Regions from separate parts of the Rhizobium sp. 21-4511-3d genome, predicted to be linked through region 2. Evidence: riboswitches for the same ligand, from Rfam matches in the RefSeq annotation. Region 2 holds a riboswitch; the other holds the start of a gene.
What was found. Region 2 has a riboswitch for FMN ahead of ACQZ5H_RS03280 (DMT family transporter). Riboswitches for the same ligand answer to the same signal wherever they lie in the genome.

Region 1: it holds a riboswitch for FMN, as region 2 does, so the genes downstream of both, ACQZ5H_RS31220 (6,7-dimethyl-8-ribityllumazine synthase) here and ACQZ5H_RS03280 (DMT family transporter) in region 2, are expected to answer to the same signal.

Annotation. Positions count from the first base shown of each region.
Region 1 covers NZ_JBNWCF010000023.1:38,266-46,609, forward strand. Annotated here, with positions in the region: gene ACQZ5H_RS31185 (ABC transporter ATP-binding protein) at 1-173, opposite strand, end outside; gene ACQZ5H_RS31190 (ABC transporter ATP-binding protein) at 173-955, opposite strand; gene ACQZ5H_RS31195 (ABC transporter substrate-binding protein) at 959-2,170, opposite strand; gene ACQZ5H_RS31200 (LysR family transcriptional regulator) at 2,416-3,354, shown strand; gene ACQZ5H_RS31205 (flavin monoamine oxidase family protein) at 3,444-4,676, shown strand; gene ACQZ5H_RS31210 (DUF4126 family protein) at 4,764-5,225, shown strand; gene ACQZ5H_RS31215 (FAD-containing oxidoreductase) at 5,222-6,586, shown strand; FMN riboswitch at 6,649-6,790, shown strand; gene ACQZ5H_RS31220 (6,7-dimethyl-8-ribityllumazine synthase) at 6,903-7,379, shown strand; gene ACQZ5H_RS31225 (glycerol-3-phosphate dehydrogenase/oxidase) at 7,436-8,344, opposite strand, start outside.
Region 2 covers NZ_JBNWCF010000001.1:614,719-623,062, reverse strand. Annotated here, with positions in the region: gene ACQZ5H_RS03290 (aldo/keto reductase) at 1-461, shown strand, start outside; gene ACQZ5H_RS03285 (esterase-like activity of phytase family protein) at 756-2,954, opposite strand; gene ACQZ5H_RS03280 (DMT family transporter) at 3,051-3,950, opposite strand; FMN riboswitch at 4,040-4,188, opposite strand; gene ACQZ5H_RS03275 (methyl-accepting chemotaxis protein) at 4,294-6,189, opposite strand; gene hupB (DNA-binding protein HupB) at 6,516-6,791, opposite strand; gene lon (endopeptidase La) at 6,997-8,344, opposite strand, start outside.

The DNA of each region.
Region 1 (8,344 bases), on a different contig from region 2:
TTTCGGGCGCGCACGATGCCGGTGATGGTGCGCAGCGTCGTCGTCTTGCCGACGCCGTTGCGGCCGAGGATGGTGATCGTCTCGCCCTCGCCGACGGTCATGTCGATGCCGTGCAGGATATGGCTTTCGCCGTACCAGGCATTCAGCCCCTGAATTTCCAGCAATGCCGCCATCAGCCCTCCTCCGAGCCCATATAGGCCTGGCGCACACGCGGATCCTGGCTGACTGTCGCGTAATCGCCCTCGGCGAGGATCTCGCCTCGCTGCAGCACGGTAACATGCTGGCAGATATTGGCGACGACGGAGAGGTTGTGCTCGACCATCAGCACGGCCCGGTCGCGGGCGACATCGCGGATGATGGCGGAAACGACGCTGACATCCTCCTGCCCCATGCCCGCCATCGGCTCGTCGAGCAGCAGCACCTTGGGATCGAGCGCCAGCGTCGTGGCGATCTCCAGCACGCGCTTGCGGCCATAGGAAAGATCGGCGGCGATCGCATCGCGCTCCTTGGAAAGGCCGACGCTCGCCAATAGCTGCTCGGCCCGTCCGGTCAGCTGATCGAGGGCCGAAAGCGGCCGCCAGAATTGCGTCGACAGATTGTTCGGCCGCTGCAGCGCGACGCGGACATTGTCGAGCACGGTGAGATGCGGAAAGACCGCCGAAATCTGGAAGGAGCGCACGAGCCCCATGCGCGCCACCCGGTCGGGCGGCGTCCTGGTGATATCGGTGCCCATCAGCGTGATCGTGCCCGCCGTCGGCTGTAGGAACTTGGTGAGCAGGTTGAAGACCGTGGTCTTGCCCGCCCCGTTCGGGCCGATCAGCGCATGGACGCTGGCATCATGGACATCGAGATCGACATTCTTCACCGCCGTGAAGCCGCCGAAATCCCGTCTCAGACCGCGGGCGGAAAGAACCACCCGCGGCTTCGTGTCAGTCACTGGTGCGGAAACCGCCATGGATCACTTCACCAGATCGCAGCCGCTCTTGGCGGGATCGATATAGGCTTCCTTGCCGGGAATCGTGGCGAGCACGTTGTAGTAATCCCACGCCTCCTTGCTCTCGTCAGGCTTCTTGACCTGCAGCAGATACATGTCGTGGATCATGCGACCGTTGGCGCCGACTGTGCCGCCGCGGCCGAAGACGTCGTCGACAGGCATTTCGTGCAGCTGCTTGGCAACGGCTTCCGTCTCGTCTGTGCCGGCCTTCTGCACGGCCTTCAGATATTGCAGCACGGCGGAATAGGTGCCGGCATGGATCATGTTCGGCATCTTGCCGGTGCGATCGAAGAACTTCTTCCCGAAAGCGCGGCTCTCATCGTCGCGGTTCCAGTAATAGCCTTCCGTCAGCGTCAGGCCCTGCGCCGCTTCGAGGCCGAGGCCGTGGACTTCAGCCAGCGTGAAGAGCAGAGCCGCAAGGCGCTGGCCGCCCTGGACGATGCCAAACTCGGCCGCCTGCTTGATGGCGTTCGCGGTATCGAGACCGGCATTGGCAAGGCCGATGACCTTGGCGCCAGAAGACTGCGCCTGCAGCAGGAAGGAGGAGAAATCCTGGCTCGACAGCGGGTGACGCACCGAACCGACGATCGTGCCACCATTCGCCTTGACGAAATCGCCGGTCTGCTGCTCCAGCGAATAGCCGAAGGCATAGTCGGCCGTCAGGAAGAACCAGCTGTCGCCGCCCTGCTTGACGAGCGCACCGCCGGTGCCGACTGCAAGAGCGTGCGTGTCATAGGCCCAATGGAAGCCGTAGGGGCTGCAGGCCTTGCCTGTGAGGTCGGTGGTCGCAGCACCGGTGACGATATCGATCTTCTTCTTTTCCTTGGCGACGGCCTGGACGGCGAGCGCCACCGAGGATGTCGTCAGCTCCATGATCGCATCCACCTGCTCGGTGTCATACCACTGGCGGGCAATGTTCGAGGCAACGTCGGGCTTGTTCTGGTGGTCGGCATCGACGATCTCGATCGGCATGTCGAGCACCTTGCCGCCGAAATCCTCGACCGCCATCTTGGCGGCCTCGACCGAAGACTTGCCGCCGAAATCGGCATAGACGCCGGACTGATCGTTCAGGATACCGATCTTGACCTTGCCATCGGAAACCGTCGCGCTCTGCGCGAAGACGGCCGTGCTGCTTGCAAGCAGAAATGCAACGGATGCAATGAAGCTCTTTCGCATATGTCTCTCCTCCCAGAGATTGGCAGATTGCGAGTCTGTTCAAATTTGACGAGCCGTCCTCCTCAAGACAGCCATTCAACGATCACGGAATTTTTCCGCCGAGGCAACCAAGCGTTTACAAATAATTCCAAACAGTATCTGTTCATTTTTGCACAGAACCGTACCAGAAGCGCTGAATCCGGCCTCGCGACGACACCCCGCCGCAGCCGGCATTAGACCAAAGGCTAAGACCGACACGGAGCCGAATGACAAATTCCTCGCAGTTTACTTGGGACGACCTGCAGTTTTTTCTAGCGGTGGCCAGAACCGGGCAGCTGTCGACGGCGGCGCGGCAGTTGCGGACCAGTCACGCGACGGTGTCGCGGCGGATCGACCGGCTGGAATTTGCGCTGAAGGTGAAGCTGTTCGAGCGTAATCCGCGCGGCTATGTGCTGACGGCGATGGGAAACCGGTTTGTCGAGACCGCCGAGAAGATGGAGCAGGAGACGGAGCGGCTGCGCGCCGATCTTGCCACCGGTGCGATGGCGCAGCGTGGTGTCGTGCGCCTCAGCGCGCCTGAAGGCTTTGCCAATTTCTTCTTTGCGACCGTGCTGCCGCAATTTGCGGAGCGGCATCCGCATCTGTCGCTCGAGCTTGTCACGATCCAGCAGATCATGTCGCTGTCGCGCAAGGAGGCGGATATCAGCGTCGTGCTCGATGAACCGAAGGGCGGCCCCTACTATGCCGAGAAGCTCACCGACTATCATCTGCAGGTCTATGGATCGCGGGATTATCTCGACGCCAGCGCCCCGGTCTTGAGCCGCGAAGATCTGCTGTCGCATCCGTTCATCAGCTATATCGAGGAGATGATCTTTGCCCCGGGCCTCGACTACCTCGGCGACGTCCACCCGCGCATCCGGCCGCAATTCCAGAGCTCCAGCATTTTCGCGCAGCTGACGGCGACGCGTAACGGGCTGGGGCTGTGCGTGCTGCCTTATTTCTTCGCCAGCCGCTATCCGGAGCTCGAGCGCGTGCTGCCCGACGAGGTGGATCTGACCCGCAGCTACTGGATCACCTGTCATCAGGACCTGAAACAGGCGCCGCGCGTACGCGCCGTGATCGATTTCCTGCGCGAGGCCGTGACCTGGCTGGATGCCCGGTTCATTCCGCCCTTTGCCGTGCAGACCGGGCGCAAGGGCGGGTGAGTGTTTCAGTACCGGCGAGGCCGTCAGGCGGCTTGCCTGCTGCCTGACACAAGGCGCATGATGCGACATCGTTCGAGTCTATTTGCCCCATGAATTCAGAACCGGATATTGCCATCATCGGAGCGGGCGCCGCAGGCGTCGGCGCAGCAAGAAGGCTTGCGGCAAGCGGCCTCTCGGTTTCCGTCTTCGAAGCCCTGCCCCGCATCGGCGGCCGTGCCTGGACGTTGCAGACACCTGTCGCCGCGATCGATCTCGGTTGCGGCTGGCTGCATTCCGGCGACCGCAATCCCTGGACGCGGATTGCCGAAGACGCCGGGATTTCAGTCGATCGCAAGCCAAGCGCCTGGCAGCGCCAGGATCGCGACCTCGGCTTTCCGCAGGCCGAACGTGAGGCTGCCCGCGCCGCTTTTGCCCGCTGGAGCGAGCGGGTCGCCGATGCGCCGCCGCCAAGCGATTGCGCCATCGACGCGGTGGAGCCCGGAGAACCCTGGCTCGCCTATCTGCAGGCGCTGAGCGGCTATATCAGTGGCGACGAGCTGGAGCGGATCTCCGCTAAAGACTATGCCGCCTATGACGAGGCCTCGACGGAATATAACTGGCGGGTCGAGACCGGCTACGGCGCGCTTGTCGCCTCGACCATGCCGGCTTCAGTGGAGCTGCATGTCGGGACGATGGTGCAGTCGATTGCGCTCGGCGGAAGCCGGGTGACGTTGCAGACAGCCCAGGGCGCTGTGAGGCCGAAGGCTGTCATCATCGCAGTATCCACCAATGTGCTTGCGGGCGGTTTTATTCGGATGCCCTCGCCGCTCGATCCGTGGCGCGAGGCAGCAGCAAAACTGCCGCTCGGCAATAACGAGAAGCTCTATTTCGAGATAATTGGCGGCAGCAGCTTCGAGGCCGAGAGCCATGTTCTCGGCAATCCGCGCGATCCGAAGACCGGCACCTATTACATCCGCCCCTTCGGCAAGCCCGTGATCGAGGTCTTTCTCGGCGGTGCCGGAGCCCGCGCCGTCGCAGCCGATCCGGACGGTGCCTTCCCGCATGCGATGGATGAACTGGCGGCGATCTTCGGCTCCGATATCCACAAAGAGCTGCGCCCGCTCGCCGCCTCGGAATGGACGAACACGCCCTCGATCCGCGGTGGCTATAGCCACGCCCTGCCCGGCCAGGCCGATGCCCGCCTCGAACTGGCAAAGCCCTATGACGGCAGGGTATTCTTCGCCGGCGAAGCGACGCACCAGACGGATTTTTCGACGGCCCACGGCGCCTATCAAAGCGGGCTTCGCGCCGCCGAAGAGCTGCTGCAGGCACTCGGCCGGTAGAGCCATCCACCCCCAATTGCAACCGGTAGAGGTTTGTGCCACGCTGGCTTTGCCGTTTCGGCATCCGCAGAGGAAGGGGACCCTCGCATGCTTCTGTTTCTTGCATTTTTGATTGGGATCATTGCCGGCCTTCGGGCCATGACTGCACCTGCCGCCGTTGCCTGGGGCGCGGCTCTCGGCTGGTTCGACGTATCCCAGACCCCGCTTGCCTTCATGGGCTACAAGTGGACGCCGTGGATCTTCACGGTGCTCGCCGCCGTCGAGCTCGTCACCGACCAGCTTCCGACGACGCCGAGCCGCAAGGTGCCGATGCAGTTCGGCGCCCGCATCATCATGGGTGCGCTGACCGGCGCCACGATCGGCGCGTCCGGCGGTTCGCTCATCGGCGGCCTGCTTGCCGGCGTGGTCGGCGCGGTCGTGGGCACGCTGGGCGGTGCTGCCGTCCGCGGCAAGCTCGCGGCCATCTTCGGCAAGGATACGCCGGCGGCGCTGATCGAAGACGCCGTCGCCATCGTCGGCGCCATCCTCATCATCTCGGCCGTCGCATGAAGACCTATGACGCCATCTTCATCGGGGCCGGCCAGGCCGGCCCCTTTCTTGCCGCGCGCATGGCCGAGAAGGGCATGAAGGTGGCGCTTATCGAGCGCAAATATCTTGGCGGCACCTGCGTCAATGCGGGCTGCATGCCGACCAAGACGCTGGTTGCCAGCGCCCGCGCCGCACATGTGGCGCACACCGGCGGCGATTATGGCGTCAGGATTTCGGGTCCTATCGATGTCGATATGAAGGTGGTGCGCAAGCGCGCCGAAACCGTGACGATGAACGCCCGCAACGGGCTGACCGGTTGGTTCTCCGGAATGGAGACCATGGAGGTGATCTATGGCCACGCGACATTCACCGGCGCCAGGACCGTCGAGGTCAATGGCGAGGTGCTGACTGCGCCGCAGATCTTCCTGAATGTCGGCGCCCGGCCGACCATTCCGGATTTTCCGGGCCTCGCCGATGTCGATTATCTGACAAGCACCTCGATTATCCAGCTCGATATCCTGCCCCGCCATCTCGTGGTGATCGGCGGCAGCTATATCGGCCTCGAATTCGCACAGATGTATCGCCGCTTCGGCGCCGAGGTGACGGTCATCGAGCGCGGCCCGAAACTCGCCTCGCGCGAGGACGAGGATGTCTCCGATGCGATCGAGGAGATCATCGCTTCCGAAGGCATCGCCGTTCATACCGGCGCGGAGAACATCGCTTTCGCCAAGGCGGGTGACGGCATCACCGTCTCGATTTCCGGCAAGCCGGACATCAAGGCCAGCCATGTGCTCGTCGCCACCGGTCGCACGCCGAATACCGGTGATCTCGGCCTCGACAAGGCGGGTGTCGCGACCGACAAGCGTGGCTTCATCACCGTCGATGACCGGCTGATGACCAATGTCGAGGGCATCTATGCGCTCGGCGACTGCAACGGCCACGGCGCCTTCACGCATACGTCCTACAACGACTTCGAGATCGCGGCCGCCAATCTGCTTGATGGCGGCGACCGCAAGGTGTCGAGCCGCATTCCCGCCTACGCGCTCTATATCGATCCGCCGCTCGGCCGCGCCGGGATGACGGAGAAGCAGGCGCGTGCTTCCGGCCGCAAGGTTGCGGTCTCGAAACGGCCGATGACCCGTGTCGGCCGCGCCAATGAGCGCGGCGAGACCAAGGGCTTCATGAAGATCGTCGCGGATGCGGAAACCCAGGAGATCCTCGGCGCCGCCTTCCTCGGCATCGAGGGCGACGAGGCGATCCACGGGATCATCGACGCCATGAATGCCGGGACGACCTATCCGGTCCTGCAATGGTCGGTGCCGATCCATCCGACCGTATCGGAGCTCATTCCGACGATCATCGGCGATCTCAAGCCTGTTTGACCAAACAGGTCATCTGACGCCGTTTCCGGACTTGCATCCTTGCCGAAATTGGATTTATCTCGCGCTGTTCTCAGGGCGGGGTGCAATTCCCCACCGGCGGTATCGGGGCAACCCGGAGCCCGCGAGCGCTTCCGCAAATGGAAGGTCAGCAGATCCGGTGAGAGGCCGGAGCCGACGGTATAGTCCGGATGGAAGAGAGCATGCAGGCAGCACCTTTCCGCGCGAGAGGTGTGCAGTGCTGTTCGCCCAAGGGAGAATTGGGCCGCTTCGCGGCTCGACGCAACCGCCAGAAATGGCACCCTTGAAAGGCAGAGACATGACTATCGCAACCAAACCCCAGGGCATCAAGATCGCCGTCGTGCGCGCCCGCTGGCATGCCGGTATCGTGGACCAGTGCGTGAATTCCTTCGTTTCGACGTGGCAGGCCCAGGGCGGCAATGCCGCCGATGTCGAGATTTTCGACGTTCCCGGCGCGCTCGAAATCCCGCTTCACGCACAGACGCTCGCCCGCACCGGCAAATATGCCGCGGTCCTCGGCTGCGCCTTCGTCGTCGATGGCGGCATCTACCGGCACGATTTCGTGGCCGGCACCGTTCTCGATGGCCTGATGCGTGTCCAGCTGGATACCAGCATCCCGGTTCTCTCGGCAGTGCTGACGCCGCATCACTTCCAGGAAAGCGAAGCCCATATCGAGTTCTTCATGAACCACTTCGTGATCAAGGGCCAGGAAGCCGCCAATGCCTGCCGGGCAATCCTTGAGGCCCGCAGTAACCTGGCGGTCGCCGCTCTCTGATCGGACGAAACAAGCGCGCGCCGGAAATCGCCCCGACGCGTCTGCTCCCGTGTGTTTTAGCCCGAAGCCGGGCGCGGGGTTTTCTCGCGGCCGGCAGCCGGCGCAGTGCTCGTCAGCGTCTGGCCGTGGAAGCGGCTCAATTGACCGGTGACGTCGGCAATCTCGTTCTCCGTCCGCGCCGCATCCCAGCCGAGCGCTGCGGCTGCAATGCCGGCGATTTCCCGCAAGCCTTCGATCGTCAGCCGCCCCTCGATCGCCAACGTCGTGCGGCGAAGCACGATATCGGCGAGGTGAACGACAAGCTCGTTTCTGGCAATCCAGTCGATCTCTCTGAAACTGTGGCGCGGCGCGCCCGTCAGTCTCGTGTCGTCAAACTGAACCGAAGCGAATGTGAGGATCGGCGCAGCCGTCGTGCCGTAGCGGCTCAGCAATTCGTCGGCGCGTTCGATAGAAACGTTGCCCTTTGATGCGAGCTCCTTGATCCAGTGTCCGCGCTTCTCGCCATCGGCAGGAAAGCCCTTGCCGCCGCCGATCGCCAGATAACGCGTCGATTCCCGGCGGTCGCGCTGCAAGCGGGAGAGAACGGTATCGGCGACCTCTTCGGCAAAGCCGCGGAAGGTCGTCCACTTGCCGCCGACCAGCGAGACGATCGGGAACGGGCGGTTGCCTTCCGGTTCCTTGACCGGTGCGGAATGATCGCGGCTGATGAGGCCTGGTGCCGTTGCATCGGACGCCGGTAGCGGGCGGATGCCGCTATAGCTGTAGACGATCTGGTCGCGGTCGAAACGCAGCGTCGGCAGCAGCGAGCGGACGCTTTCGAGGAAATAGTCGGTCTCCGGCTCCTCGCAGAGGACGTTGTCGGGGTCATCCGCCGGGATATCGGTCGAGCCGACCAGCGCCAGACCGAGATAGCTGTAGACGAGGCAGATGCGGCCGTCGTCGGCCTCGAAATAGATCATGTGGCC
Region 2 (8,344 bases):
ACAACATCTTTCGCCAGCGCCCGGATCACCTGTTCTTCCAGGAAGCCCGCCGCAAGAACGTCGCGGTGATTGCCCGCGTGCCGCTCGCCAGCGGCCTGCTCTCCGGCAAGATCACCCGCGACACGAAATTCGCGAGCGACGACCACCGCAACTTCAACCGCAACGGCGAAGCCTTCGATGTCGGCGAGACCTTTGCCGGCGTCCCCTTCGAGGTCGGCCTGCAGGCGGTCGAGGAAGTCCGCAAGCTGGTGCCTGCGGGCGCCACGATGGCCGCATTCGCGCTGCGCTGGATCCTGATGCACGAGGCCGTTACCGTGGTCATCCCGGGCGCGCGCAATGGCGAGCAGGCGAAGGCCAATGCCGAGGCCGCCAGCCTTGCGCCGCTTTCCCAGGACGTGATGGCGGCGACGCGGGAGATCTACGAGCGGCTGATCGCACCGCATGTGCATCATCGCTGGTAGGATTTGCACGGATTGAATGAGAGATGGCCGGGTTATTGCCCGGCCGTTTTTGTTTGGCCTGACTGACACCCCAAACACTTCCCTCATCTCTGTGCTTGTCACAGAGATCCAGCCGTCCCAAGTCCTTGGGAGGGAGAGACTTTTTCGCCGCGCAGACGCGCGGCGGCTGGATCCCTGTGACAAGCACAGGGATGAGGGAGAGATTGGCGCTACCGCCTCATTTCATAGCAGGCCCAAACAACAAAAAGGCCGGGCTTGCGCCCGGCCTTCCTAATCTCATGCTGCCTGAATAGCTCAGTTCGTGCCGACCAGATTGACCGGGAAGAACAGGGTCTCGCCGGAGGAGTCGCTGACGCCGTCGTTGTCGGTGACGGCGTAGGGCTTGCCCGCGGCGTCGAAAGCGAAGCCTTCGAGCTTGTCGAGGACGTAGCCGTTGGTTGCCGTCTTCAGCTCATCGAGGAAGTCATGGGCTTCCGCCTTCTTGACGACCGGGAGCTCGCCGCCGAGCTTGGCGGGCTTCAGGTCCGAGATGGCGACCTTGTAGAGTTTCTTCAGCTTGGCAGCATCGCCGACGAGGTTGTCTCGCTCGATGATGTAGACGCTGTCGCCATGGGCGGAGATTTCCGAGAGACCGACCCAGCCGTTTTCAGACTTGTCGAGCGGGTAGCGCACGGCGCCCCATTCCTTGCTCTTCGGGTTGTAGGAGACGAGCTTCACGAAGCCCTTCTCGTCGTCCTTCCACTCGCGCTGTACGGCCATCCACAGCGTTGCGTCTTCGCCGGAGCCGACGATCGTCACGCCTTCGAAGCCGTAGCGGATTTCGTTATCCGTCAGTTCCTTCGGCAGTGCGATCTCTTCCTTGATCTCGCCCTTCGGGTTGACGTGGTAGAGAGCGTGGGGCAGCAACTTTTCGCTATTGCCTTCCGAAGCCAGCCAGAACCAGCCCTTGGCGTCGACGGCGATGCCTTCGATGTCGAGCTTCTGGGCAGCGGCGCCATCGCGCTTGACGGTCATCGCGTCGGTGATGACGGCAGGCGTCTTGGTGGCGTCGATCGTGTAGATCGTCGGCTGATTGCCGAGAACGCTGTCGGAGACGGCAAAGAGCTGGCCGGCCTTTTCAGGAACGGCAGCAAGGCCCGAAAGCGCTGCGAAGCCGATCGGATTGCCGTCCTTTTCTGCCGAGACGATCTGCGGATAGGCCTTTGCGCCTTCGCTGCGCTCATAGATCATGACATGCGAGCGCGGGCCGCCGTCTTCGCCGAGATCGGCTTCGTTGGCCGTGGCGAAGAGATTGCGGCTCGGGATGGCGATCGCGCCTTCCGGCGAGACGCCCGACGGCAGGATCTGCAGCAGTTCCGGATCAGCGCCGGTATCCTTGAAGACGCCGACGACCGAAGCGCGCTCGGCGAGCAGGAAGAACAGCTGGTCGTCGCCGAACTTGGCGGCTTCCAGGCCTTCGGGCTCGACGCCCTTCGAGGAAGAGCGGCCTTCCGGATAGTGGCCGAGATGGGCAACGGCGCGCTCGAAGGACGAGCCCGATTCGTAGAGAACCTTGCCGGTCTTGTCGAAGACGGTGAAGCCGCGCGAGCCGCCTTCATAGTCGCCTTCGTTGGCGACGACGAGACGGTTGTCGTCCAGCCACTTTACGGCGTCGGGCTCGCGAAGAACGCCCTTGGCTTCGCCGGTGAACTTCAGCTGGCCGTCCTTCTTGGTGTCGATGCCGGAGAGATCGGTGCTGCCGGCGGTGAAATGCGTCTTCACCGTGCCGGTCTTGCCGTCGATGATGACGATCTCGTTGTTTTCCTGCAGCGTCAGGGCGATTTCGTCCTGGCCGTTGAAGGAGACGAATTCGGGCTCCGGATCTTCAGGCGCGATGCCGGCGAGACCCGTCAGCGTGACGTGCTTGATGGTGCCGCAATCGACGGTGCCGTTCTTGACCTGGAAGAGCACGAGATCGCCAGCCGGCATCTGCGGGATCTTGCCGTCGTTGATCTCTTCGTCACGCTCGTTCTCGATGGCGATGGTGCCGAGCGTCTTGTCCTTGTTGAGGGCGATCGAATCCGGCTGGCCGCCGAGATCGCAGGTATTCTCGATCTTCTTGGTGGCAACATCGACGATGGCGAGGCGGCCCGACGGCTTGACCTTGCTTTCGCTGGTGTTGACGGCGACGAGCGCCTTGCCCGAGGTCGAGGTGACCGATGTCGGTTCACCGTCCATCATCAGTGCGCCGAGAGCCTTCGGGGCCTTGGCGTCGGTGATGTCGACGAACCCGATCGCGCCGAGCGGGCTGTCGCTATAGATCAGCGTGTTGCCGTCGTCGGTTGCGGTGATGATTTCTGCAGAGGTCGTCGAAAGCTTGTCCTTGCCTTCAGGCAGGTTCGAAGCGACCGGAAAAGATGCGATGCGATTGAAAACAGGCTCGGCAACTGCCGGAAAGGCAACAGAAGCCAGGAGCACGGCAGCGAGCGCTGCCTTGCGCGATGAAATAGTCATGAAATCCCCCATGCGTCGAAAAATCGAAACATGGGGGTTTTGAGGGAAACGGATGACAGGCGGATGACACCGGGTGCAGTTTTGCACCGCTTTGCATCAGGCCGCGTTCTTCTCCCGGCGCATCTCGTTGCGCATGATGAAGAGCGAGGCGGTCAGGATCAGTGCGGCGCCGAGCCAGAGATAGCCCGCTGGCGCATAGCCGAAGAACAGCCATCCCGCGAGAACGTTCAGCGGCAGCTTCAGGTCGTCGAAGGGCTGGACATAGGCGGCATCGGCGACGGTGTAGGCCAAGGTCAGCAGATATTGCGCGAAGACGGTCAGCAGACCGGCGAAGACGAAGAGCGCCAGGGTCATGCCCTGCGGCACCTCGAAACCGGCCACACCCGCCAGCACGCCGTTGATCGGCGTCAGCAGCACCAGCAGCCAGACGGTGATGGTCTCCGGCTTCTCGATGCCGGTCAGGCTCTTGGTGATCAGCGACGACGCGCCCCAGAAAAGCGCCGAGATAATCGGAAGGAGTGCCGCCCAGGTGAAGGCGTCCGACCATGGCTGCAGGATGATCATCGCACCGGCAAAGCCGACAGCGGTCGCGGCCCAGCGCGCCGGGCCGACGCGCTCGCCGAGAAACAGGCGGGCACCGAGGATGATGAAGAAGGGCGAGGTCATGACCAGCGCGATCGCCTGCCAGATCGGCACCGAGGCCAGACCGGACACCCAGGCTTCGACGCCGAGGGCGGCGAGCGCTACGCGAACGATATGGCGCCAGGGATAAGAGGTGCGCATTGCCGAGAGGCCGGCGCGGCGCAGGAAAGGAAGCGAGAAGAGGAGTGCGAAGGCATATTGCCAGAAAGCGGCGGAAGCGGCTGCGAAGCCGAGCTTCATCGTCAGCCATTGGGTGACGACATTGAGAACGGAAAAGGCGATGCCCGCCAGCACCATGAAAGCGGCACCGGCCATCGCACGCGACGAGGAAAAAGCAAGGGAAGTCTGATTCATGTCTTTCATCCAGAAAGGGACCAACACAAATCAGGACGCATGAGCGCAGGACGGCAGCCGGACAGACCCCTGCCCCGCTCACAGCTTGCGATCATTCTCTTTCATCCGGACTATACCGTCGGCTCCGGAATTGCACCGGATCTGCTGACCCCCGGCCGTTGACGGCCGAAGCGCTCGCGGGCTTGGGCCGAGACCCTTTACCGCCGGTGGGGACTTTCACCCCGCCCTGAGAACGGCCGATCCGTAGATCAAAGGCCTGCGCTCCGCAAGACCACGGAAATGCGAAAAGGGTCCGGCTTTCGCCGAACCCTTCGAAGTGATGCTCTTCTACCGGTAGCCGGTCTCAGAACTCGGACCATTCCTGCTTCACCGCGGCATTGCCGTGGCTGGCATAGACCGGGGCCGATGCAGCACTGCGCTGCGGGCGGGCCATGGCGGCCGCCGTCTGGCGCAGGGACGCAGCGTTGGTCTCGGCGCGGCTGCCGCCGAGCTGGAACTGGCCGATCAGCTGGTTCATGCGATCGGCTTCGGCGGCCAGCGTGGCGCTCGCGGCATTGGTCTCTTCGACCATCGCGGCGTTCTGCTGGGTCACCTGATCCATCTGGTTGACGGCGCTGTTAACTTCGGAAAGACCGGTCGACTGTTCGCGCGACGACGTGGCGATGGCGTCCATGTGCTGGTTGATGGTGACGACCAGCTGTTCGATGGTCTTCAGCGCCTCACCGGTTTCGCGCACCAGCTTGACGCCGCCTTCGACTTCAACCGACGAGTTGCGGATCAGGTCCTTGATCTGCTTTGCGGCCTGGGCGGAACGCTGTGCCAGTTCACGGACTTCCTGGGCAACGACGGCAAAGCCCTTGCCGGCTTCACCGGCACGCGCTGCCTCAACACCGGCGTTCAGCGCCAGCAGGTTGGTCTGGAAGGCAATCTCGTCGATGACGCCGATGATGCTGGAGATCTGGTTCGACGACTGCTCGATCCGCTCCATCGCATCGACGGCATTGGCAACAACCGTGCCGGAAGCCGTGGCGCTGCGGTTTGCCTGGATCGCCACCTGGCGGGCCTCGTCGGCGCGCTTGGAGGAGTTCGAGACATTCACGGTGATCTCATCGAGAGCGGCTGCGGTCTCTTCGAGCGAAGCGGCCTGCTGTTCGGTGCGCTTCGAGAGATCCTCGGCGCCCTGGCTGATCTCGCGAGTACCCCCGGTGATAGAGACCGCCGACTGGGCGACGGCGCGGAGCGTGCCGCCGAGCTGCGAGATCGCACCGTTCAGGTCGTGGCGGAGCGCCTCGAAATCAGGGGCGAAGGCGTCGTTGAGCTGGAAGTCGAGCTCGCCGGCTGCGAGGCGGCGCAGGCCACCGGCCAGACCGGCGGTCGCCTGCTCGAGGCGCTGCTGGGCGGCAGCTTCCGCCTCGGAAGCAAGGCGAGCCCTGTCGGCCTCTGTCTTGGCGCGGGTCATCTCGGCATCCGCCTGCAGGCGCTGATTGTCGATCGCGGCAAGACGGAAGATCTCGACGGCATTGGCCATCTGGCCGATCTCGTCCTCCCTGCCCTTACCCGGAATTTCCGATGCGGTGTCGCCGGCGGCCAGACCGCGCATCGACTTGGTGATGCGGACGATGGGGCTCGCGATGCCCGAAATTCCGAAATAGATCGCGGCGAAGACGATCAGGGCGCTGAGGCCGAGAACGGCGGAGATCAGCGTCAGGGTCGTGGAATACTGGCTGCGGCTTTCGGCGAGACCGGCAGCAGCTGCGTCCTCGTTGAAGGCGACGAGCTTGTCGACGTTGTCTGCCAGGATATCGGCGACCGGGCCGAGGTTTGCGTCGAAGGCATTGATCGCGTCCTGCTGCTTGCCGGCCTTCGCCAGCGCGATCATCTTCTGGCCCTCTTCGATATATTTCTGCGAGGAGCTGTCCATTTCCTGATAGATGCCGCGCTCGACATCGGTATCAACGAGGTCCTGATAGGCGAGGACCGTCTTGCGGAGCTTGGCTTCGCGCTCGCCGATCTTCTTTTCCAGCGCCGCCTCGTCGCCCGAGGTGCGGCCCATCGCCAGGTCGCCGTAGGAGCCGCGCAGCGAATAGCGGGCAAGCTGGATATCCTTGGCCTTGGAAATGCCGGGATGCATGCTGGTCGCGAACAACTCGTTGTTCTTGTTGGAATCGCGCAGGCCGGTGACGGCGATATAGCCGGTGGCTCCGAACATTATGGTGAGAACGGCGAAAATACTGATCATTGCCGTTTTAATATCAGGACGCTTCATCGAAAGACCTCATGAAAAACACGCCGCTACCGGCGCCAAAAATCAAGCAACAGAAAAAGGGAAAGCGGCGTCATGCCGACCGGATACGATCGGAGAGCAATGAAGGACGACCGTTGGGGGCGGATCGTATGGATCAATATTTAATCGAATGTGAACGATGCACGGCAGCTATTGCCAGAGAACTGCGCGCTTTTGCGCGGTGAAGCCAAGCCCTGAAATGCGAAAAGGGTCCGGCTTTCGCCGAACCCTTCGAAACTTTACCTGCCGGTCTCGTTATCCGGCGGCCAAGTTAAACCGGATTAGCCGTTGACGGCATCCTTCAGGCCCTTGCCGGGCGTGAACTTCGGCACGTTGCGAGCCGGAATATCGACTTCAGCGCCGGTGGACGGGTTACGGCCCTTGGTAGCTGCGCGATGAGAAACGGTGAAGCTGCCGAAACCGGCGAGGCGTACGTCGCCCTTCTTCTTCAGTTCGCCCTGGACAACGTCGAAAACAGCGTCGACAGCAGAAGCGGCATCAGCCTTGGTGAGGCCAGCCTTTTCAGCAACTGCGGACACGAGTTCATTCTTGTTCATGTTTCCACCCCTTTCAATGGTTTGAAACGACTCAAATCTGTAAGCCAGGCACAGAATAGGTTTCATCAGGCCCGCCGCAACCCAAAAGCCCTGCAAATCAAGGAAAAGCAAGCACCTCCGGCAGGTTTTCACAAAAAAGGCTGGCGATTTACGCCAGCCTTTTTCAGGATTTGCAGCAATTTGACATAAATGCGGCGGATATCGCTCAGTGAGCGATGCCGGCACCCGTGTCATCAAGGCCTTCGACCGTTGCGATGACCGGCGTTTCAACCGTTCCATCCCATTCGATCGGCTCCGGTCTGCGGATCAGAGCATGCTTGATCACCTCGCCCATGCGGGATACCGGGATGATCTCCATGTTGTTCTTCACGTTATCCGGAATCTCCGCCAGATCCTTGGCGTTCTCTTCCGGGATCAGCACCTTCTTGATGCCGCCGCGAAGCGCTGCAAGCAGCTTTTCCTTCAGGCCACCGATCGGCAGCACGCGGCCGCGAAGGGTGATTTCACCCGTCATCGCCACGTTCTTGTCGACCGGAATACCGGTCATGATCGAGACGATCGCGGTTGCCATGGCCACACCAGCAGACGGACCATCCTTCGGCGTTGCGCCTTCCGGCACGTGGACGTGGATGTCGGACTTGTCGAAGCGCGGAGGCTCGATACCGAAATCGACGGCGCGCGAGCGAACGTAGGATGCAGCAGCCGAGATCGACTCCTTCATCACGTCCTTCAGGTTGCCGGTGACCGTCATGCGGCCCTTGCCCGGCATCATCACGCCTTCGATCGTCAGCAGCTCGCCGCCGACTTCCGTCCATGCGAGACCGGTGACAACGCCGACCTGATCCTCGCGCTCGGCTTCGCCGTGGCGGAAGCGCGGAACGCCCAGATAGGTGTCGATGTTCTCGGCCGTGACATGAACCGACTTGGTCTTGCCCTTGATGATCTCGGTGACCGCCTTGCGGGCGAGCTTCATCAGCTCGCGCTCGAAGGAACGGACACCGGCTTCGCGGGTGTACTGCTGGCTGATCGCCATCAGGGCATCGTCGCTGACCGAGAACTCGTTCGGCTGCAGCGCATGTTCCTTGATGGCCTTCGGCAGCAGGTGCCGCTTGGCGATCTCGCGCTTTTCATCTTCGGTGTAGCCGGCGATACGGATGACTTCCATGCGGTCCATCAGCGGAGCCGGAATGTTCAGCGTATTCGCCGTCGTGATGAACATGACGTCGGACAGGTCGTATTCGACTTCCAGGTAGTGGTCCATGAAGGTCGAGTTCTGCGCCGGGTCCAACACTTCGAGCAGAGCCGAAGACGGATCGCCGCGGAAGTCCTGGCCCATCTTGTCGATTTCGTCGAGCAGGAAGAGCGGGTTGGACTTCTTCGCCTTCTTCATCGACTGGATGACCTTGCCGGGCATCGAGCCGATATAGGTACGGCGGTGACCGCGGATTTCAGCTTCGTCACGGACGCCGCCGAGAGCCATGCGGACGTACTCGCGGCCGGTCGCCTTGGCGATCGACTGGGCGAGCGAGGTCTTGCCGACGCCCGGAGGGCCG